4 regions of the Streptomyces sp. NBC_00876 genome follow, and region 3 is predicted to be linked to each of the others. Evidence: riboswitches for the same ligand, from Rfam matches in the RefSeq annotation. Region 3 holds a riboswitch; each other region holds the start of a gene.
The links. A riboswitch is a leader RNA that binds a small molecule or an ion and turns the genes downstream of it on or off. The one in region 3 is predicted to bind cyclic di-AMP.
Positions count from the first base shown of each region.

Region 1 (5,217 bases), 2.4 Mb from region 3:
GATGGGCCTCGACGGCGCGGATGGCCGCGCGGCCGACATTGCCGGTTCCCCAGACCACCGTGGAAATCATGCGGCGGAGGGTAGCGCGCGGGATGAAAGGTTCATAGTGGCATCGCCCACCCGATCGTACGGGCGGACCCGGGCAGCCCGACGGGCCTTCCCGGGTCCGCCCGTACGGAACCCCGGGGCCTCTCGTCCGGACCGGGACGGGCCCACCGGGCCGGCCCCGATCCGGACGGAAAGGAACCTAGTTGTCGATCACGGCCCCGAACGAGGCACCCGCCGCCGGGCCGCCGAGCGATCCGCCGTCGACCGTCCACGAGCCGGAGGCGGTCACCCCGCCCGGACCCGACAGGAGACCCCAGACGACGCCGTTGCCCGCGTCCTCACCGGGTGCAGCGGCGAGCAGGCCGAGGCGGCCGTTGCTGTCCGGGTCGCTCAGCCGGACCTGACCGCCCCAGTGGTCACCCTTCTCGGGCACACCCCGCACATTGATCGAGTCCTGGTCCCACGAGGCGGCGCCGTCGGCGGTCAGCCCGTCGGCCGCACCGCGCAGCACCCACACGGCCCCGGCGTCCGCGACCGAGTAGATGTCCTCCCCCGGCGCTCCGATCGCCACGTCCGCGTACCCGTCGCCGTTGGTGTCCGCCACGGAGACGGCGGCCCCCCAGCCGTCGCCGCGCTCGTCCTTGCCGGGGACGCCGGCGGTGTCCTGGGTCCACCACACCGGCGGGGTGCCCGGGCCCTCGGCGCCGACCGGACCGTCACCGGCCCTTCCGTAGTACACGCCGACCACGCCGCCGTTCACGAATTCGCCGCCGTCGTCGGGGCTGCTGGGCTCCCCGGTGACGAGGTCGTCGTAGCCGTCGTTGTCGATGTCGCCGGAGGCCACCGCCGGGCCGCCGCGCAGATCGCGGTCGTAGCGCAGTCCCTGGACCTCGGCGAGGAAGAGGGACGACCAGCCGTGGCCCGGTTCGTCGCCCGTGGTGACTCCGCCGATGACGAGGTCGGCGAGACCGTTGCCGTCGTAGTCGCCGGTGGTCATGGCCCTGGGCTCGATCGGGCGCCCCGGGGTGCCGGGGATCAGGCTGCTGCGCGAGGTGGGAGCCTGGCGCGCGGACCTGCCCTGCGGCGCCGCTTCGTACTGGTAGAGGGTGAGATTGCTGCGGTCGGTCACGGCCAGTTGGTCACCCGGGATGTCGGGGCTGAAGTGGGCCGCCGCGAGTGCGCCGCCGAACCCGGCGCCGGCGGTGAGCTCATCGGCCTGCAGCCAGTCGCTGTCCCCGCCGGACAGGCCCGTCGGGGAGCCCCACAGGACGACGATGCCGCCGGCGTCCGTCACCGGTTCGATGTCCTCGCCCGGCACACCCACGACCGCGTCGTCGTAGCCGTCCCCGTCGAGGTCGCCGGTGGCGACGGCGCGGCCGAAGCCGTCACCCGCCTCGGCGGCTCCGGGCACCCCGGTGGTGTTCTGGCCGATGACGACAGCGGGGTGGGTCAGGAGGCCGGTCGAGGCGCCGTACTGCACGGTCACGTACCCGGCGGCCTTCTTCCCGCCGATGGTCCCGGTGGGCGCGCCGATGAGCACGTCCTCGAAGCCGTCGCCGTTGAAGTCGTTGTTGCGGTCGTTCGCGTGCGTTCCGCCGGGCGTGCCGGCGTAGGCGGAGGGCGCGGCGATGGCGGCCCCTGCCATCAGCAGAAAAGAGGCCGCGATCACAGCGGCCGGACGGTGGGTGCGCACAAGGGCTCCTCGGTTCAAGGATGACCGGGCGAGTCCGGGGGGACGCCTGGAAGGGCCCGTTGCCTCCCTGGCGCCGTGTTTGACCGCCTCCGAGCCGCAAGGGTTGTACGGCATGCGAAAAGGGGTGGAAAAGAGCGTCTCCGCTCCTTTCCACCCCTGCCCATGGCTCCGCCCCGAGCGCGGAACCGCCTGGATCAGTAGGCGCCGAACACGTTGTCGATCGAGCCGTACGTGGCGGCGGCGTAGTTGCACGCGGCGGTGATGTTGGCGACGGGGTCCAGGATGTCCATCGAGGTACCGGGCACGTGGTACGCCTCGAACGTGGGCTGGATGACCTGGAGGAGACCCTTGGAGGGCGTGCCGGCTGCGGCGTTCGAGTCCCAGTTGTTGACGATCTGCGGGTTGCCCGAGGACTCGCGCATGATGTTGCGGTGGATGGCGTCGTAGCTGCCCGGGATGCCGTTCTGGGCCATGACCGCCAGCGACTCCTTGATCCAGCCGTCGAGGTCATTGGTGTACGCCGTCGCGGTCTGCGCGGGAGCGGCCGCGGGGGTGGTGGCCGCGGTCTCCTGAGCGACGGGCGCCGTCGTCCGCTCGGAGCGGTCCGCGCGGTCTGCGCTCTCGGCCCGGTCGGCCGACGACTGCGCGGCGGCGTCGTTCTCCGTCGTGGATTCGGCCTTGGATTCGGCCTCGGGTGCTTCCTTGGGCGCTTCCTTGGCCGAAGCGGCCGCGGACTTGGCGCCGATCGTCAGCTTCAGACCCGGGTGAATCAGGTCGGGATTGCCGCCGACCGTACCCCGGTTGTCCTCGTACAGACGCTCCCAGCCGCCGCTGAGGGAATGTCCTCGGGCGATCTTGTAGAGCGAATCTCCGGAGACCACGGAATAGGTGGCGGGGCCCGCCTTCGCGGCGGCAATTCCCTTGGCGGCAACTTCCTTGACAGCAACGGAAGTCGGAGCTGCGGCCTTTTCGGCGACGACCGGGTGCGCCGGTGCGGCGGAGGCTGCTCCGGCCCCGATGACGGGGAGCGCGAGAGCGACCGATCCGGTGCTCACGGCGATGAACCCGCGGGTCAGGGAAATGGACTTGGAACGACGGTGCTTACCCTTGATGGGCATGGCGCTTTTCCTCTCCGCCGCCTGCGAGGTGAGCTGTCGGGTTCGGACTGGAGATGTCCGGCCGCACGTCATGGCGACTTCACCCCTAGCCGCTCCGGATAACCGGACCGGCGGCAAACCTGGGTCCCCCGCTCCTGCCGTACGTGAGTGGGTCGGGTTTCCGGACGGCGGCAGGATTCGGCGTTCCATCCGGATTGACGGCGACCGTAAGCGAGAAAGGGCGAACGAAACAAGCCCTGAATTCCGGACAGCAATTGATTCGCAAGATCAATTAAAGGAATTGCCCGCACCCGGCCCCGTCCGGCGGAGTCAACTTTCTTGGCAGGACAGGGAACCGATGGCTTCGGCGCCGCGTCCGCGACCGGAAACGTGACGCTGGCCACTGCGCCCGAAAGGGGCGATTTGCTCAATATTCAGAAACTATGACCCATTGAAAAGTGACCTCGATGGACATTCACTCCAATTGCGAATAATGGAGCAATTCAGGACATCAGGGAGTGGGCCTCGGCCCCGGTGCCGCACCGCGCGGGAGGAGCGGTGCGGCGGCCGGAGCGTGCTCACACGGGGTCTCCCCCACGTCGCAGCCGCGCCGCGAGGTGGTGTTGCAGCGGCCGGCCGACCGCCGCGAGATCGTGGACGAAGTCGAGCGTGCCGTCGTCCGTCAGCGTGTACCGGCGACGCGTGGCGTCGACCTCCTTGGCGGTGGGAGTGAGCGCCACCTGATGGCTGGCGAGGTCGACCGCACCGTCACCCGCGCGGCCGGTCAGGATCTCGGCGACCCCGGTGGGCTGGACGATCAGCGCCTCCACCCCGCCGTCCGGCTGCACCCGCCACCAGCCGCTCTCCCGGGCCGACGGCCGCAGCGGGGCACCTTCCGCGTCCAGCAGCCATGCGCGCGCCTCGTAGTGGAGGAAGGGCCGCCCGTCGTGACTGAAGGTGACCTCCTGCGCGTACGAGAATTCCTCGTCGAGCGTCGGGTATCCGCCGGTGCCCCGGCCGGCCCAGGTGCCCAGCAGCCCGGTCAGCGGTGCGAGCAGCGGATGCGGCGCCGGTGCTTCGTCCGGTCGCAGGGCGTCGGGATACGGGTGCTTGCGGGCGGGGTCGGACATGATGCGCACTCCTGGATCGAGGCCGTTACCGGGTGGCAGCCTAGAACGTCGGGCGGCCGGAACCCGGGCGGTGCGGCCGCGCCCCCACCCGGACCGGAAGCGGCCCCGGCCCCGGCCCCGGACATCGGTGCGGGGCTCAGTTCCACTGGTCCTGGTTGATGAAGCGGCTGAAGCCGCGCCAGGAGTTGGGGCCCATCGCTCCGTCGATCGGGCCGGTATAGCCATGGGCGGCGGCCAGTCGCTGGACCGCGGCCCAGGTATTGGTTCCTGGTACCCCGTCATCGGGACCGGTGTATCCCCAGTTACGCATGTTCCGCTGGAGCGCGGCGTACGTGTTGGGTCCCGGGACCCCGTCGATCGGGCCGGTGTAACCCGACTCGATCCGCAGCCAGTTCTGCGTCCGCTGCCACATCACCGGACCCGGAACACCATCCTGCTCCGTCGACGTCTTCGGCAACCCACCCCCGGTCGGCGGCGGGTCGGTCGGCTCGGTGAAGTCGAACGCCCAGGAGCGGGCGAGGTCGAGGTCGACGGGAGAGGTCCCGGCGACGGAACCGGCCGAGGTGTACTGGTGGACCGCCCAGTCGGGGTAGCGGCCGCCGAGGTCGGGCGCGCCGTGCCAGGTTCCGTCATTGGGCCCCCAGGAGGCCGCCCACAGATGGGCACCTGCGGCGATGGTGCGGCTCCAGGTGCCGGCGCGCAGCGCGCCCGCGCCGATGTAGAACCACGGGACGTACGTACCGACCCGTGCGCGCACCCGGTTGAACCAGGCGGAGACGTCCGCGTCGTTCCAGAGCCGGGTGGAGTCGTCGAGCACCTCGACATCGAGTGCGAGCACATCACCGGCCCGGTAGTCGTGCAGGTGGTCCACGAAGTAGTCGGCGGCGGCCGTGGGGGTGAGGAAGTCCCCCGACAGCCAGTAGTGACCCACGCGCAGGCCGGCGGCGCGTGCACCGTCGACATGACCGGCGTACGAGGACGTGACGTAGGGGCCCTCGGCGAGCTGGCACCCGCCGGCCTTGGCGATGGCGAAGCCCCGGCCTTCCGCGGCGGCGCGGGTGTAGTCGAGGCCGGCCTGGTAGTTCGAGACGTCCATGCCCTGCACGTCGGCCGCGGCCGGCGCGAGGGCCCGGCCGCCGGCGACTGCGGCTCCGGCCGCCGTGACGATTCCCGCCGGTGCCAGAGCCGTCGCCACGACGCCGCGAATCAGGGTTCTCCTGCGCATGTTTCCTCCGGTGAAGGTGTGGGG
Region 1 is NZ_CP108800.1:892,756-897,972, forward strand. Features, by position in the region: gene OG782_RS03860 (dihydrodipicolinate reductase) at 1-70, opposite strand, end outside; gene OG782_RS03865 (FG-GAP repeat protein) at 248-1,741, opposite strand; gene OG782_RS03870 (transglycosylase SLT domain-containing protein) at 1,936-2,859, opposite strand; cyclic di-AMP (ydaO/yuaA leader) riboswitch at 2,865-3,052, opposite strand; gene OG782_RS03875 (FABP family protein) at 3,417-3,968, opposite strand; gene OG782_RS03880 (GH25 family lysozyme) at 4,105-5,193, opposite strand.
Region 1: linked by a shared signal. The riboswitch ahead of OG782_RS03870 (transglycosylase SLT domain-containing protein) and the one ahead of OG782_RS14345 (transglycosylase family protein) in region 3 are both predicted to bind cyclic di-AMP.

Region 2 (5,217 bases), 4.3 Mb from region 3:
CCGGTCGGGGCGACCCTCGGCAAGGACTGGATCTTCAAGCGCGTCTACTCCTCGATGGACCGGGTCCTGGTCCACTCGGCGAGCTTCGGCTCCAACGCCCAGGCGATGGCGGCCGGACTCGCGGTCCTCTCGGTGATGGAGGACGAGGAGACGGTGGCGCACGCCCGCCGCACCGGTGATCTGCTGCGCGAACGGCTGGCCGCGCTGGTCGGCCGGTACGAGCTGCTGCACGAGGTGCGGGGGCGCGGACTGATGATCGGCATCGAGTTCGGCCGGCCGAGCTCGCTGAAACTGCGCAGCCGCTGGACCATGCTGCAGGCGGCCCGCAAGGGGCTCTTCGCGCAGATGGTGGTCGTGCCGCTCCTCCAGAAGCACCGGATCCTCACGCAGGTCTCCGGTGACCATCTCGAAGTGATCAAGCTGATTCCGCCGCTGGTGATCGACGAGGCGGACGTGGAGCGCTTTGTAGCCGCGTTCACGGCCGTCATGGACGACGCGCACAGCGGCGGCGGGCTGATGTGGGACTTCGGGCGGACCCTGGTGAAGCAGGCCGTCGCCAACCGCTGACCAGTACTTTCAGGGTTTGCCTCGGAGGCAAGAAATTTGCCTCCGAGGAAAGTTCCTGGCCCAATGGAGACATGAATCCTCCAGACGCAGGGGCGGCCGACGAGCTGCCCGGTGTCGCGCCCCGCCTGCGCGATCAGCGCCGCAGCCGTGGTCTGACCCTGGAGGCCGCCGCTCAGCGGGCCGGTCTCTCACCCGCCCATCTGTCCCGGCTCGAAACGGGCCGTCGCCAGCCCTCGCTGCCGATGCTGCTCGGACTCGCCAGGATCTACGGTACGACGGTTTCCGAGCTGCTCGGCGAGATGCCGCCGGAACGTGACGCGATCGTCCGCGGCCGCAGGTTCGAGGGGGCCGAGGCCGACGGCTGGACGTATCAGCAGGCCGGCGGTTCCGGCCGTGCGATGCAGGCGCTGCGCGTCCGGGTTCCGTACGGAGTACAGGGCGACCTGGTGCGCGTCCATCCCGGCGAGGAGTGGCTGTATGTCCTGGCCGGGCATCTCCGGGTGACTCTCGGGGACACGGTGCACGACCTCGCCCCCGGTGACAGCGCGCACTTCGACTCGCTCACCCCGCACCGGATCGCGGCCCCCGAAGCCGACGGCGCCGAGCTGCTCTTCGTTCACACCCTGCTGCAGAGCCCCGCCGCCGAGCTGTGTCTCGGCAGCGGGATCCACCACCGCTGAGGCGTCGTTCCCGCCACCGGCACGCCCGGCGGCCAGAGAGGACCTGTCATGTCCGATTCCGAGAACTACGACCCGCTCGGCCCGGGCCGGCCCAAGAACTACGACCCGCAGGAGAAGAAGATGCCTCGCGGGCTCGTCATCAGGCTCTTCGCCTACCTGGTGGCCGGCCACATCATCGCCGGCTTCCTCTATCTGCTGTTTGCCGTGGGGATGCACAACCAGTAGCCGAGGGGGCGCCGCCCGGGTGGATCAGGCCTCGTCGAGAAGGCGCTCGCGCAGCCGCTCCCGTGTCTCGGGGGCGATCTTCAGCCCCTCGGCGAGGTAGCGGTCGGTGCCGCCCCAGGTCTCGTCGATGGCGGCGAAGGCGGCGGCGAGATAGTCGGAGTGGGCGCCGAAGAGCGGATTGAGCAGCTCCATCACCTCGGGCGACATTCCGGCCGCCGAGGTGTCGCTGCGCCGGACCCGGTAGCGGCGGTGGGCGTCGTTGGACTTGAGGTAGTCCGCCTCGATGGCCTCCCGCTCGACGCCGACCGCGAGGAGCGACACCGCGATGGAGAGACCCGCCCGGTCCTTGCCGGCCGCGCAGTGCATCAGGGCGGGAACGCTGTCCTCGGCCAGCGCGTGCAGTACGCGGCTGTGCTCGGCGGTGCGCTCCAGGATGATCGTCCGGTAGGAGGCGGTCATGCGCTGCGTTCCCTTGCCGTCGGCCAGGATGGAGCGCAGCTCGTCCATGTTCCCGTCGCGCACCATCCGCCAGAACTCGGCGCCGTCCGCGGGGTCGCTGAGCGGGATGCTCACATTGCGCACGCCGGGCAGTTCCACGTCCAAGCCGTCCAGCCGGTGGTCCGCGGCGTTGCGGAAGTCGAAGACGGTGTGCAGCCCGAGCCCGGTGAGGAACGCGGCGTCCCGGGCCGTGGCGTGTGCCAGGTGACCGCTGCGGAAGAGCCGTCCGTACCGAACCCTGCGGCCGTCAGAGGCGGGCAGCCCGCCCACGTCACGGAAGTTGCGGACCCCGTCCAGTTCGGGCTCCGTCGACGGGGTCTGCGGCAGCTGCTGCGTCACGGTCACTCCTGGAGGCTCTGCCCCGGCGCGTGTCGCCGACGGGTCCACTCTTGTGACGATACGACATCGATTCCCGGGGCAACCATCTCTGTCGATGCCCTCTGTGGCCGCGCGGCGGGCTATGAGCGAGACGTGTCCGTATTGGGGTATTTAGTCGAACATGCCCTACTTCTAAGGGAGATGATCACCCTCTCGTGAGCGGGATCATATCCGTGACGGTGTGTGGTGACGCGGCGGTTGGGTACTCCGTACGCCGCGCGGAAAGGCAAGATCCGTAATCCACGGAGTGTGACCGGAATTCCGGGCCGAATTTCCGGTGCGGAATCCGGTGTGGAACCCATGGCTTGTTTCCGTCGTCCCGGCTCGCTTACGTTCGCTGTCAATCCGGACGGAACGCCTAATCCTGCCGCCGCCCGGAATTCGCACCCACTCACCGTGTGGCAGGAGCGGGGGAACCAGGTAAGCCGCCGACCGGGAAATCCGGCCGGCTCGGGGTGAAGCCGCGCCAGACGCGGCCGGGCATCTCCAGCCCGAACCCGACAGCTCACCTCGCAGGCGACGGAGAGGAAAACCTTCATGCCCATATCGGGTAAGCACCGTCGTCCCAAGTCCAGCACCATCGCCCGCGGCATCGTCGTCGCGAGTGCCGGCGGAGCCGTCATCGCGCTTCCGCTGCTCGGTGCCACCGGCGCCAGCGCCGCGGAGCAGTCCGCTCCCGCCGCCTCGAACTCGGTCGCCGCCCACGCCACCCCGGCCAAGCCGGTCGCGAAGAAGCAGGCCGGTTCCAAGACGTACTCCGTGGTCTCCGGCGACTACCTGTCGAAGATCGCCGCCGAGCACAAGCTCAAGGGCGGCTGGGAGAAGCTGTACCAGGACAACCGCAAGGTCGTCGGCGACGACCCGAGCCTGATCTTCCCGGGCATGAAGCTGACCCTCGGCGGCAAGGCCTGGGGCACCGCGGCCACCTCCACGGGTGCCACCACCCCGTCGAAGGCCCCGGCCGAGGCCCCGGTCAAGACCGAGTCGAAGGCCCCCGAGGCCCCGGCCGAGACCGAGTCGCAGGCCCCGGCCGAGACCGAGTCGAAGGCCCCCGCGGCCCCGGCCACCGAGAGCAACAGCTCCGGTTACGTCCACCCGGTCCCGGGCAACCACACCACCGCCTACCGCGCCTCCGGTGCCAACTGGTCCAGCGGCAGCCACACCGGCATCGACTTCCCCGTGTCCACCGGCACGAGCGTGAAGGCCATCACCTCCGGCACCGTCGTCACCGCGGGCTGGGGCGGCGCGTACGGCAACGAGGTCGTCATCAAGCACGCCGACGGCCACTACTCGCAGTACGGCCACATGTCCTCGCTCTCCGTCTCGGCGGGCCAGACCGTGACCGCGGGCCAGCAGGTCGGCCTGTCCGGCGCCACCGGCAACGCCACCGGCCCGCACCTGCACTTCGAGGTCCGCACGGGCCCGGCGTACGGCTCGGACATCGACCCGATCGCCTACCTGGCGTCGCACGGGATCAACGTCTGATCCAGGCAACAACGGTCCGGTGATCCGGACCTGAGCAATGCATAGAGGGACGGTGTGCGGCGGCGCACCGTCCCTCTGCTTATTCCCCCTTTACCAAAAACTGACCAGGTGGTCTATCTCACCACCCGTCAACCCCTTATTACGGTCGCGTAGGTCACATTCGGCGGTGCAGGATATGCCGTTGTGGCAGACGATTCGAACAACATCCAGCAGGGCGTCATCAACCGACAGGGCGTCATCGAGTCGTACGCGGCGATTGGCGACAGCTTCACCGAGGGAGTCGGTGACCCCGGCCCGGACGGAACGTTCGTCGGCTGGGCCGACCGGTTCGCGGTACTCCTCGCGGACCAGCTCCCGGACCCCGACGCGGCAACGGGCACCGCAGGAACCGCGCACGGGAACTTCGGATACGCCAATCTCGCGGTACGAGGACGCCTCCTCGACCAGATAGTCGCGGAGCAGGTGCCGCGCGCCAGGGAACTCGCCCCCGATCTGGTGAGCTTCTGCGCCGGCGGCAACGACATCATCCGGCCGGGCACCGACCCCGACGACGTGGCCGAGCGCTTCGAGCGCGCGGTCGCCGAGCTGACGCAGTCGGTCGGCACCGTCATGGTCACCACCGGCTTCGACACCCGCAACGTTCCCGTGCTGCGCCATCTGCGCGGCAAGATCGCCACCTACACCGCCCATGTGCGGTCCATCGCCGACCGCTACGACTGCCCGGTGCTCGACCTCTGGTCCCTGCGCTCGGTCCAGGACCGGCGGGCCTGGGACAACGACCGGCTGCACCTGTCGCCCGAGGGGCACACCCGGGTCGCGCTGCGCGCCGCCCAGGTCCTCGGTATCGACGTGCCCGCCGACCCGGACCAGGCGTGGCCGCCGCAGGCACAGCGCGGAACGCTCGAAGTACGGCGCGACGACATCCACTGGGCGCGCGAGTACCTGGTCCCGTGGATCGGCCGGCGGCTGCGCGGCGAGTCCTCGGGAGACCACGTCGAGGCCAAGCGGCCGGACCTGCTGCCGCTCTGACGCATCCGCTGTCCTCAGCCGCCCGGGGAGCTCGTCGCGGCGGCGGGGGACAGCGGATGCGCCGGTATGCGCTCCAGCACACCGCCGGCGAAGACGTCGTACAGCGGCAGCGTCTCCAGATGCACGTAACCGATATGGCAGTCGCAGACGGCGAGCGGGCAGGCCCGCGGCCCCAGCGCCGCGCGGTAGCTCCCGTCGTACAGATTGCCGAGCTCGGCCCGGACGAAGTGGCAGCGGCGCACCGTTCCCTCACCGTCCACCGAGATCACCGACTCACCGGTCCGGCAGGGCAGCCCGGCCGAACGGTGCGGATGGCGGCTGTACGGGAACAGCGGGTCGATCGCCGTCCACCGGT
Region 2 is NZ_CP108800.1:7,559,146-7,564,362, forward strand. Features, by position in the region: gene OG782_RS33080 (aspartate aminotransferase family protein) at 1-567, shown strand, start outside; gene OG782_RS33085 (helix-turn-helix domain-containing protein) at 639-1,247, shown strand; gene OG782_RS33090 (DUF6126 family protein) at 1,296-1,472, shown strand; gene OG782_RS33095 (tyrosine-protein phosphatase) at 1,497-2,309, opposite strand; cyclic di-AMP (ydaO/yuaA leader) riboswitch at 2,723-2,880, shown strand; gene OG782_RS33100 (peptidoglycan DD-metalloendopeptidase family protein) at 2,886-3,833, shown strand; gene OG782_RS33105 (SGNH/GDSL hydrolase family protein) at 4,017-4,862, shown strand; gene OG782_RS33110 (STM4011 family radical SAM protein) at 4,877-5,217, opposite strand, start outside.
Region 2: linked by a shared signal. The riboswitch ahead of OG782_RS33100 (peptidoglycan DD-metalloendopeptidase family protein) and the one ahead of OG782_RS14345 (transglycosylase family protein) in region 3 are both predicted to bind cyclic di-AMP.

Region 3 (5,217 bases):
GGTCACCGAAGGGGTGCCGCTCGGCCAGCCCGGCCTGGCACTCGCCGCGAAGCTCGCGAGCCGGGTCCGTACCGCCGGACTCGACGTGGCGCTCCCCGAAGGCGACGACATCGGCTACCGGCTCCTCGCCCTGGCCGTGCGCGCCGAGAAGGACGGCATCGACCCGGAGGCCGCCCTGCGGGCCGCGGGGCGCGCGTACCGGGACGCGATCAGGGCGGCGGAGGGCGTCAGGTAGCAGCGGATAACGTCGGGGGGTGAACGACAGCCCCGCCGAAACCCCTGCCGAAGCCTCCGACGGCACCACCCCTGCCGAAGCCCCCGACGGCACCGCCCCCGCCGAAGCTCCCGCCGGCTGCCCCGCCCACCTGGCCGGTGGCGGAGCCGCCGCGCCGCCCGCCCCCGAACTCTTCACGTGGGAGTTCGCCACCGACCCGTACCCCGCCTACGCCTGGCTGCGCGAGCACAGTCCCGTGCACCGCACCACGCTGCCCAGCGGGGTCGAGGCGTGGCTCGTCACCCGGTACGCGGACGCCAGGGAGGCTCTCGCCGACAGCCGGCTCTCCAAGAACCCGGCGCACCACGCCGGGTCCGCGCACGCCAAGGGGAAGACGGGCATTCCGGGGGAACGCAATGCGGAGCTGATGACGCATCTGCTGAACATCGACCCGCCCGACCACACGCGGCTGCGCCGCCTCGTGTCCAAGGCCTTCACCCCCCGGCGGATCGCGGAGTTCGCACCGCGCGTGCAGGAGCTGACGGACCGCCTCATCGACTCGTTCATCGAGAAGGGGGAGGCGGACCTCATCCATGAGTTCGCCTTCCCGCTCCCCATCTACGCGATCTGCGACCTGCTCGGCGTTCCGCGTGAGGACCAGGACGACTTCCGGGACTGGGCGGGCATGATGATCCGCCACGGCGGCGGCCCGCGCGGCGGAGTGGCCCGTTCCGTGAAGAAGATGCGCGGCTATCTCCTCGAACTGATCCACCGCAAACGCGAGGACCCGGGCGACGACTTGATCTCGGGGCTGATCCGGGCGAGCGACCACGGTGAGCACCTGACGGAGAACGAGGCCGCCGCGATGGCCTTTATCCTCCTGTTTGCCGGTTTCGAGACGACCGTTAATCTGATCGGCAACAGCGTCCACACCCTGCTCGGCCACCCGGAGCAGCGCGAGCGGCTCCAGCGTTCGCTGGCCGCGGGGGAGACGGAGCTGCTGGCCACCGGGATCGAGGAACTGCTGCGGTACGACGGCCCGGTGGAGCTCGCCACCTGGCGCTACGCCACCGAGCCGCTGACCATCGGCGGGCAGCGGGTCGGCGAGGGGGACCCCGTGCTCGTGGTGCTCGCCGCCGCCGACCGGGACCCGGAACGCTTCGACGGGGCGGACGCGCTGGACCTTGCGCGGCGTGACAATCAGCACCTCGGGTACGGGCACGGCATCCACTACTGCCTGGGGGCGCCGCTCGCCCGGCTGGAGGGGCAGGCCGCGCTCGGCACACTCCTGAAACGCCTTCCGGACCTGCGACTTGCGGGAGATCCTGCCGATTTGCGGTGGCGTGGCGGGCTCATCATGCGTGGACTGCGCACCCTGCCGGTGGAGTTCACCCCGGGGCCGGCGCTCATTGAAGGTGACACTCTGTCAACTCTGTGACTTTCACGTGATCTCTGCTGCATCGACTTGTGACACACGTTCGAGTCCCGCTAGGTTCACCGTTCGACTCACCAGTCACTCGTCAGTCACACGGAAGGCATCCCCATGGGCTCCGCTAACGGCAGACACCGTCGCCCTCGGCAGGCACCCGCCATCATCGTCGCCGCAGGCGTGACCGGCTCGGCCATCGCCATCCCGCTGCTCGGTGCGGCAGGCGCGCACGCCGCAGAGGCCTCGACCTGGGACCGGGTGGCCGAGTGCGAGAGCGGCGGCATGTGGAGTGCCGACCTCGGCAACGGCTTCTACGGCGGCCTGCAGTTCTCGCAGGAGACCTGGAAGGCGTACGGCGGCGAGTCGTACGCCGAGCGTGCCGACCTCGCCAGCCGCTCGCAGCAGATCGCCGTGGCGGAGAAGGTCCTGGACGACCAGGGGCCGAAGGCGTGGCCCAGCTGTGCGGTCATCTCCGGGCTCGCGGTGGACGGGAGCCTGCCGGGCGTCGACCCGGGCGGCACGCCGTCCGCCGACCCCTCCGGGAGCGCCGACGCGTCCCTGGGTGCCGATCCGGCGGACGACGCGTCCTCGGGGGCGGCGAAGACCCCGAAGGGCGACGCGAAGGACGACGCGAAGGGTGAGGGGGCCGGCGAGGACGCCGCGCCGGACGCATCGGCCTCACCGTCCTCGGAGCCGTCCTCCACCCCCTCGGCGGGCTCGTCCGGCCAGGCGCGGGAGAAGGGGAAGGCTGCCGGCAAGCACCGCGGCGCCCCTGCCTCCGGGGAGGCCCGGGAGGACGGCGGCGACACCGGACGCGACTCGGGGCGGCACGCCTCGCGCGGTGACAGTGGCGCACGCGACACGGGCGCCAAGGCGGCCGACGGCGCGTACACCGTCCGCCCCGGCGACAACCTGTGGGCGATTGCTGATGCACAGAAGCTGCCCGGCGGCTGGACGGAGCTCTATGAGGCCAACAAGGCGGAGGTGGGCTCCGATCCGGACCTCATCCTGCCTGGCCAGAGCCTTGATCTCGGTGTGAAGGCCGGATGAGCGCGGTCTGATCAACAGCTGAGAACACCCACAAAACTGGGGTAGTTAAGAGGCCTATGTCCCACTTTTGACTAAGTGAGACATGGGTCTCTTTGCGTCAACTGGCGTGTCTTGTCCGGGAGCTCCCTCCGCATCCGTTCCCACCTGCGGAAACGCTGGTTCATCGGATGCAAGTAAGGGCCGTTTATCCGGTATGTCCATCTTTGAATGTGGGGGTTGCCTGTGTTTACGGTCGGAACCGCTCGCACCGCGGGCCCCGTCGATCGTCACGCCGAATCCTGCCGTCGGTCGAAGGGAACAGACGCGTAAAGCGCCGTAGGCAGGAGCGGGGGACCCAGGTAAGCGCCGGGCCCGATCGTCGTAAGACGCATCAGGACCGGCTTGGGGTGAAGTCGTGCGCTAGGACGTGCGACCGGGCAACTCACTTGGCCCGAACCCGACAGCTCACCTCGTAGGCGTCGGTGAGGAGAAGTCTCGATGCTGCTCAACAGCAAGGGCAACAAGCACCGTCGCCCGTCCAAGGCCGTCCGTATCGCCACGCTCGCCGGTGTCGCCGGTGCCGCCATCGCCGTGCCCCTGATGGGTGCGACCGGCGCCTCCGCCGCCTCCGTGTCCACGTGGGACGCCGTCGCCCAGTGCGAGTCCGGTGGCAACTGGTCCATCAACACCGGCAACGGCTACTACGGCGGCCTGCAGTTCTCGCAGTCCAGCTGGGCCGCCGCCGGCGGTACCCAGTACGCGGCCCGTGCGGACCTGGCCACCAAGGCCCAGCAGATCGCCACCGCCGAGAAGCTCCTCGACCTCCAGGGCCCGGGCGCCTGGGCCTGCGCCGGCGCCGGCAGCCTGAGCAACGACGGTGTCGACCCGGGTGTCGACACCGGCTCCTCCGCCGCCAAGGCCGAGGCCGCACCCAAGGCCGAGGCCGCCCCGAAGCAGGAGTCGGCGCCGGTCCAGCAGGCCGCGCCGAAGAAGGCCGAGCGCACCGAGGCCCCCTCCACCAACCGCTCGGACCGCTCGACCGCCCCCAAGGCCGAGTCGAAGACCGTCACCACCCCGACCGGCGAGAAGGTCGAGAAGGGTGACGGCGAGTACAAGGTCGTCACCGGCGACTCCCTGAGCAAGATCGCTGCCGACCACGACGTCAAGGGCGGCTGGGAGCAGCTCTTCAAGCTCAACAAGGACATCGTCGACGACGCCGACCTGATCTTCCCCGGTCAGCAGCTGCACCTCACGAAGTAGCAGTAGCGAGCTGACGCGGTAGTCGCGCTCTCTCCTCGCCGACCACTCCGGCCGCCCCGGCCCGGCGCGCACCTCCCCCCGTGCGTGCCGGGCCGGGGTCTGCCGGTTTCTGCGTTGATCGTTCAACTGTTGTAGTTACTGGTCAGTAAATTTCTAGTCTTTCGCCCCACTCTGCCCGTACTTGGGTCCTTTTTCGTCCCAGGGGACGGGCGGTCGGCCGACTGAGACGGCCGAGCCGGTTAGGCTCTTGTCGCAAGGCCAAAGCGACCCTGCACCACCAGCGTCATATCCCAGAAGGAGATGCCTCGTGCCGTCCATCGACGTCGTCGTAGCCAGGGAAATCCTCGACTCCCGCGGAAACCCCACGGTCGAGGTCGAGGTCGGCCTCGACGACGGCAGCACGGGCCGTGCTGCTGTTCCGTCCGGCGCCTCCACCGGTGCGTTCGAGGCCATTGAGCTTCGCGACGGCGACCCCAACCGCTACCACGGCAAGGGCGTCGAGAAGGCCGTCCTCGCCGTGATCGAGCAGATCGGCCCGGAGCTCGTCGGCTACGACGCGACCGAGCAGCGGCTGATCGACCAGGCGATGTTCGACCTGGACGCCACCGAGAACAAGGGCTCCCTCGGCGCCAACGCCATCCTCGGTGTCTCGCTCGCCGTGGCCCACGCCGCCTCCGAGGCCTCGGACCTGCCGCTGTTCCGCTACCTCGGTGGCCCGAACGCGCACCTGCTGCCCGTCCCGATGATGAACATCCTCAACGGTGGGTCGCACGCCGACTCCAACGTGGACATCCAGGAGTTCATGATCGCGCCGATCGGCGCCGAGTCCTTCTCCGAGGCCCTGCGCTGGGGCGCCGAGGTCTACCACACGCTGAAGAAGGTCCTGAAGACCAAGGGCCTGTCCACCGGTCTCGGTGACGAGGGCGGCTTCGCGCCGAACCTGGAGTCCAACCGCGCCGCCCTCGACCTCATCGTCGAGGCCATCAAGGAGGCCGGCTACGCCCCGGGCAAGGACATCGCGCTCGCGCTCGACGTCGCCGCCTCGGAGTTCTACAAGGACGGCAAGTACGAGTTCGAGGGCAAGTCCCGCTCGGCCGCCGAGATGACCGAGTACTACGAGGAGCTCGTCTCCGCGTACCCGCTGGTCTCCATCGAGGACCCGCTGTACGAGGACGACTGGGCCGGCTGGAAGGTCATCACCGACAAGCTCGGCGCCAAGGTGCAGATCGTCGGCGACGACCTCTTCGTCACCAACCCGGAGCGCCTGGCCCGCGGCATCGAGGAG
Region 3 is NZ_CP108800.1:3,286,315-3,291,531, reverse strand. Features, by position in the region: gene OG782_RS14360 (nucleoside triphosphate pyrophosphohydrolase) at 1-235, shown strand, start outside; gene OG782_RS14355 (cytochrome P450) at 255-1,652, shown strand; gene OG782_RS14350 (transglycosylase family protein) at 1,758-2,693, shown strand; cyclic di-AMP (ydaO/yuaA leader) riboswitch at 2,995-3,166, shown strand; gene OG782_RS14345 (transglycosylase family protein) at 3,171-3,932, shown strand; gene eno (phosphopyruvate hydratase) at 4,240-5,217, shown strand, end outside.

Region 4 (5,217 bases), 1.2 Mb from region 3:
CAGAGCCAGGATCAGCCAGCCCGCCTTTGCCCAGCCGCCGAGGTCGTCACTGCGGAAGATGTCCATGATGACCCGGAAGAGAAGGAAGAGCCACATGATCCAGAGGAAGAACCAGAGCATGGTCCAGAACAGGTTGAGCAGGGGATAGTCGTCCATCGTCCACTCCTGGCGCCGCGTCGAATGGCTAATCTGAAATCAGTCATATCACCGCATTTACGCCTGCGCCCGCTGGTGCTCCCGGCGTTCGGCCGGGAGGGGGAAGGGGGCGCGGTGTGGGGCTACTTCTCCGGTGCGGTGGTGGGGGCCGGGGAAGTGTCCGGGGTGGCCTCGGACGGCTCCGAGGTCGCGGGTGCGGGGGCCGGTTCTGCGGTGCGTGCGGCCGCGGACAGCTTCCTGCTCTGCGCCAGGATTCCGATGAAGCCTGCGAGGAAGCCGCTGACCAGGCCCGATATCGCGTGATTGATCGCGTTGGCCGATTCGCTGTCCGGCATGCCGATGGCCGCGAAATTGACCACCGCGCTCATCACCGCCCCGAACACGCCGCCGATGACACCGCTGATGACGGCGCCACGCAGCGGAGAGGGCGCAGTGGCCGCCGGGACGGAAGAGGCGTCAGTGGCGGGGGTGGGGGCAGGGGCGGGGGCAGGGGTGAGCGGTGCGGTCATCGTCGAGGACCCTCCAGACAGGCTGCGATGCGAGACCGGGAGCGGCTCACGGACACGGCGACATGCGCGGTTCGAGGCCTGCTCGCACGGGCAGCCCACCGGTCCGGGGGATGCAGCAGATACCTTGCGGCAGAACACGTGCCCCTTGCAACACCTTCTCATTTTCTGCACTTTGCCCTCCTCGGCCGACGGGTCGAGGGCGGGAATGGGGTGCGGGTGAGGGTCCCGACGCCCGCCCCTTGGCTGGCCGGTGACGCGGTAAGAGGGGTGTGGGCAGGGGGCATTCAGGGTGAAGTATGGGTATTTCCCTTGAGGGTCGCGGAGTTGGTGCGGTTGGCCGCGCTGCTGCCGCGGTGGGGTGGGGGTGGCCGGGTGCGGCTCGCGGGGGTGCGGTGGCGGGGTGGGGGCGGCCGGGTGCCGCTCGCGGGCGTGCCGGTCGTGGGGTGGTCATCCGTACGTCGAACATGCCGTAGAGTTGTGTTTACCGACGCGGGGTGGAGCAGCTCGGTAGCTCGCTGGGCTCATAACCCAGAGGTCGCAGGTTCAAATCCTGTCCCCGCTACTGAAGAATCAGGCCTGGCATGCATACAGCGTGCCGGGCCTGATTCGTTTGTGTCGGCCGAAGGCCGTCGGCCCGGCGGCCGGTGGGGCCCGCGTCGCGGAGATACCTCTATTGGCCGACGAGGAGTCGCCCCGAGACCGTGCTCCGGGAAGGCTTGGAGTGGTGCGCGGTACCGTCCGCGGCCGTGGGTGCACCGGGCAGGAGACCACAGGTGGGGAAGCGGGACAGACGGCGGGGGAGGCATGCCGGGGGCGCACGGGCGCGCCGGTTCGTCCGGGCCCTTCCCGCTCTGATGATCATCGGGGGGATGCTGCTCGACTTCTTCAGCCCACCCGCGTTCACCGCCATCCCGCTGTTCGCGGCCGCCCCGCTGATCGCCGCGCCGTTCTTCTCCCGGGCCAGCACCATCCGGACCGGCATCGCGGCACTGCTGGCCGTCGTCGCGCTGCGGCTCTACAGCGGCACCCTGATCCAGGTCGTGCCATCCATCGAACTGCTCACCGTCCTCACCGTCTCCATCCTCGCCGTCGTGATCAACGGGGTCGTGCGGCGCAGCAACGAGCAACTGGCCTCGGCCCGGGTCATCGCGGAGACCGCCATGCGGGCGGTGCTGCCGACGCCGTCCGACCGGATCGGCGGGCTGCACGTGGCCGCGCGGTACGAGGCGGCGCAGGCGGACGAGTTCATCGGCGGCGACCTGTTCTCGGTCACGGACACCCCGCAGGGCGTGCGGCTGGTGGTCGGGGACGTGCGCGGCAAGGGGCTGGACGCCGTGGAGGCGGTGGCGGTGATCATCGGGGCGTTCCGGGAGGCGGCCGAGCAGGAGGAGTCGCTGGAGGGTGTCGCGCGGCGACTGGAGCGTGCGCTGGCGCGCGAGGCGAGCTCGCGCGGCGGCCTCGACGCGGTCGAGGGGTTCGTCACCGCCGCGCTCGCGGAGATCCCGCCGGGCGCCTCCCTGGTACGGATCGTCAACCGCGGCCACCCGGACCCGCTGCTGCTGCACTCGGACGGGACGCTGGAGGTCCTGGCGCCCTCGCTGCCCGCGCTGCCCCTGGGGATGGACCTGGGTGTGTGGCCGGACCGGGCGGACGAGTGGGCGCTGCCGGCCGGGGCGACGCTCCTCCTCTATACGGACGGCCTCTCCGAGGCGCGTAATCCCGACGGAGTCTTCTACGACCCCGCCGAGCGGTTGCGCGGCCGGCTCTTCCCGGGGCCCGAGGAGCTGCTGTCCGCGCTGACGGACGACGTGCGGCTGCACACGGGGGGCGAGACGACCGACGACATGGCGCTGCTCGCGGTCGTGCGGCCGGCGCAGGGCCAGCCCGACCGGCGCAGGACCGTGAAGATCGTGGGTCTGGGGGGCGGCGGATGAGGCGGGGTGCGGTGGGGGTGCCGCGAGGGGCGGGCCGGGTCCGATGCCACCGTCCGTGACCGAAGGACGCCACTCCGCATAACATTTGACGCAACGTCAGAATTCGATGGCGCCTCAAGGTGTAAGCGACTCGCCCGATTCCACCCGGTTGTGTCCCGTAAAGTCCAGGCCAAAGACGTGAACGATCAGTGGGAACGGCTTGGAATCGGACCCGTGTGTCTATTAACGTTCGATAACGCAGCGCGGTCCCAGTCGCCGTCAGAGGTGGCACCGTGCGCGAGCGCCGAATTCCGCAAGGGAACCGGGGAACCACCTACATGGGGTGAATCGGGCATCTTTGTCTCGTTGAGAGACGGAGGAGCCCGTAGGAGACCTTCCTGCTCCGAACCCGTCAGCTAACCCGGTAGGCGAGAAGGAAGGAAAGGAGTGCGCCCGCGTGGCGTCCAACAAGCCTGCCCCCGAATCCCCCTCCCGGTTCGTGCCCGAGTACGGCAGTGACTTCGTGTCCGGACCCGGTACCGCGTTCACCACGGATTACGGGACCGCCTACGGAACCGACCGGGGCGGCGAGTTCGGCAACGGCTTCCGTGCCGACGAGGCCGAGCCCGACAAGGCCTGGGAGGAATGGAATCCCACCGAGGAGTCCGTCCGCCCCGTGCGCGGCAAGCACCGCGTCGCCAAGCAGCGCAATGGTCTGGCCCGCAGCTCCACCGTCCTCGGCGTCGGTGTCATCGCGGCCGTCGGTGCGGGAGGCATGGCCACCGCGCAGAGCAAGCCGCCGGTCTCCATCTCCCTTCCCGATTCCATCTCGGACAACCTCCCCGACGCCAAGTCGCTGCCCGGCGTGGGCGCGCTGTTCTCGCAGGCGCCCGAGTCGGAGGCCCAGCAGGCCGAGGCCGAACTCGCTGCCGCCCCGCTGACGACCGCCGGCATCACCACCGCCGAGGCCGAGCGGGGCACCACGGACGCCGGTGAGGCGCTCCGCGCCCGCATCCTCCAGCAGGCCGAGCAGCAGCAGGGCGCCGCCGACGCCGAGGCCAAGGCGGCCGAGGAGAAGGCCGCCGCCGAGAAGGCGGCCGCCGAGGCGAAGAAGCAGCAGGACGCCGCCGAGGCCAAGATCGCCGCCGAGAAGAAGAAGGCGGAGGAGGAGGCGAAGAAGAAGGCGGAGGCCCTGCGGCTCGCCAAACTCGCCGCCAGTTACGCCATCCCCACCTCCTCGTACACGATCACCTCGACCTTCGGCGAAGCCGGTTCGATGTGGTCCTCCGGCTACCACACGGGCCTCGACTTCGCGGCGCCGACCGGTACGCCGATCAAGGCGATCCACAGCGGCACGATCAAGTCGGCCGGTTACTCCGGTTCCTACGGCTACCGCACGGTCCTGGAGCTGGAGGACGGCACCGAGCTGTGGTTCTGCCACCAGTCCTCCATGGATGTCACCGTCGGCCAGAAGGTCACGACCGGCGACACCATCGGACGCGTCGGCGCCACCGGCAACGTGACCGGACCGCACCTGCACCTCGAGGTCCACACCCCGGACGGCACCGGAATCGACCCGATGACCTGGCTGCGCGCCCGGGGTCTGACGGTCTGAGACCCGTCTCCCCGGTTCGCCTCCCCGGCCGGCCCACGGGCCACCGAAATCCCCGGCAGTCCTGACGCTCACCCCCCGACGTCAGGGCTGCCGGTCTGTTCCCGCGGACCCGCGCCGGCGGGTTGGTTGTATGCGGCATGGAATAGCGGGGCCGGTGGAGCGGGTTGTTCCACTCATGACTTCCCTCCCCCTTCGCAAGCTCGGCCCCTCCGGCCTCCAGGTCTTCCCGCTCGCCCTCGGCGGCAACGTCTTCGGCTGGACCGCGGACGAGGCGCAGTCCTTCGCCGTGCTCGACGCGTACGCGGCGGCCGGCGGCAACTTCATCGACACCGCCGACTCCTACTCGGCCTGGGTGACCGGCAACGAGGGCGGCGAGTCGGAGACCATCATCGGCAAGTGGCTCGCCGCGCGGGGCAACCGTTCCGACGTGGTCGTGGCCACCAAGGTCGGTGCCCACCCCGCGTACAAGGGGCTCTCCGCGACCACCATCAAGGCCGCCGCCGAGGAGTCGCTGCGCCGGCTCGGCACCGACCACATCGATCTGTACTACACGCACTTCGACGACGAGACGGTCCCGGTCGAGGAGATCATCACCGCGCTCGACCAGCTGGTGAAGGACGGCAAGGTCCGCGAGATCGCCGCCTCCAACATCAGCCCGGAGCGGCTCCGTGCCTCGCTGGACTTCTCGGAGAGCGAGGGCCTGGCCCGCTACGTGGCTCTTCAGCCGCACTACAACCTCGTCTCCCGGGACACCTACGAGGGCGAGCTCCAGGACACCGCCGCCGGCGCCGGGCTCGCCGCCGTTCCGTACTTCGCACTGGCCTCGGGCTTCCTCACCGGCAAGTACCGCCCGGGTACGGCCGTGGAGAGCGCACGCGCCGGGAACGCGGGCAAGCACCTGGAGTCGGCGCGCGGACGGAAGGTCCTCGCCGCGCTCGACAAGGTGGCGCAGGAGCGGGACGCCGAGATCGCGACCGTGGCGCTGGCGTGGCTGGCGTCCCGTCCGACGGTCGCCGCACCGCTC
Region 4 is NZ_CP108800.1:4,506,379-4,511,595, forward strand. Features, by position in the region: gene OG782_RS19635 (SHOCT domain-containing protein) at 1-156, opposite strand, end outside; gene OG782_RS19640 (hypothetical protein) at 279-665, opposite strand; tRNA gene OG782_RS19645 (tRNA-Met) at 1,154-1,227, shown strand; gene OG782_RS19650 (PP2C family protein-serine/threonine phosphatase) at 1,439-2,599, shown strand; cyclic di-AMP (ydaO/yuaA leader) riboswitch at 2,871-3,024, shown strand; gene OG782_RS19655 (M23 family metallopeptidase) at 3,036-4,193, shown strand; gene OG782_RS19660 (aldo/keto reductase) at 4,369-5,217, shown strand, end outside.
Region 4: linked by a shared signal. The riboswitch ahead of OG782_RS19655 (M23 family metallopeptidase) and the one ahead of OG782_RS14345 (transglycosylase family protein) in region 3 are both predicted to bind cyclic di-AMP.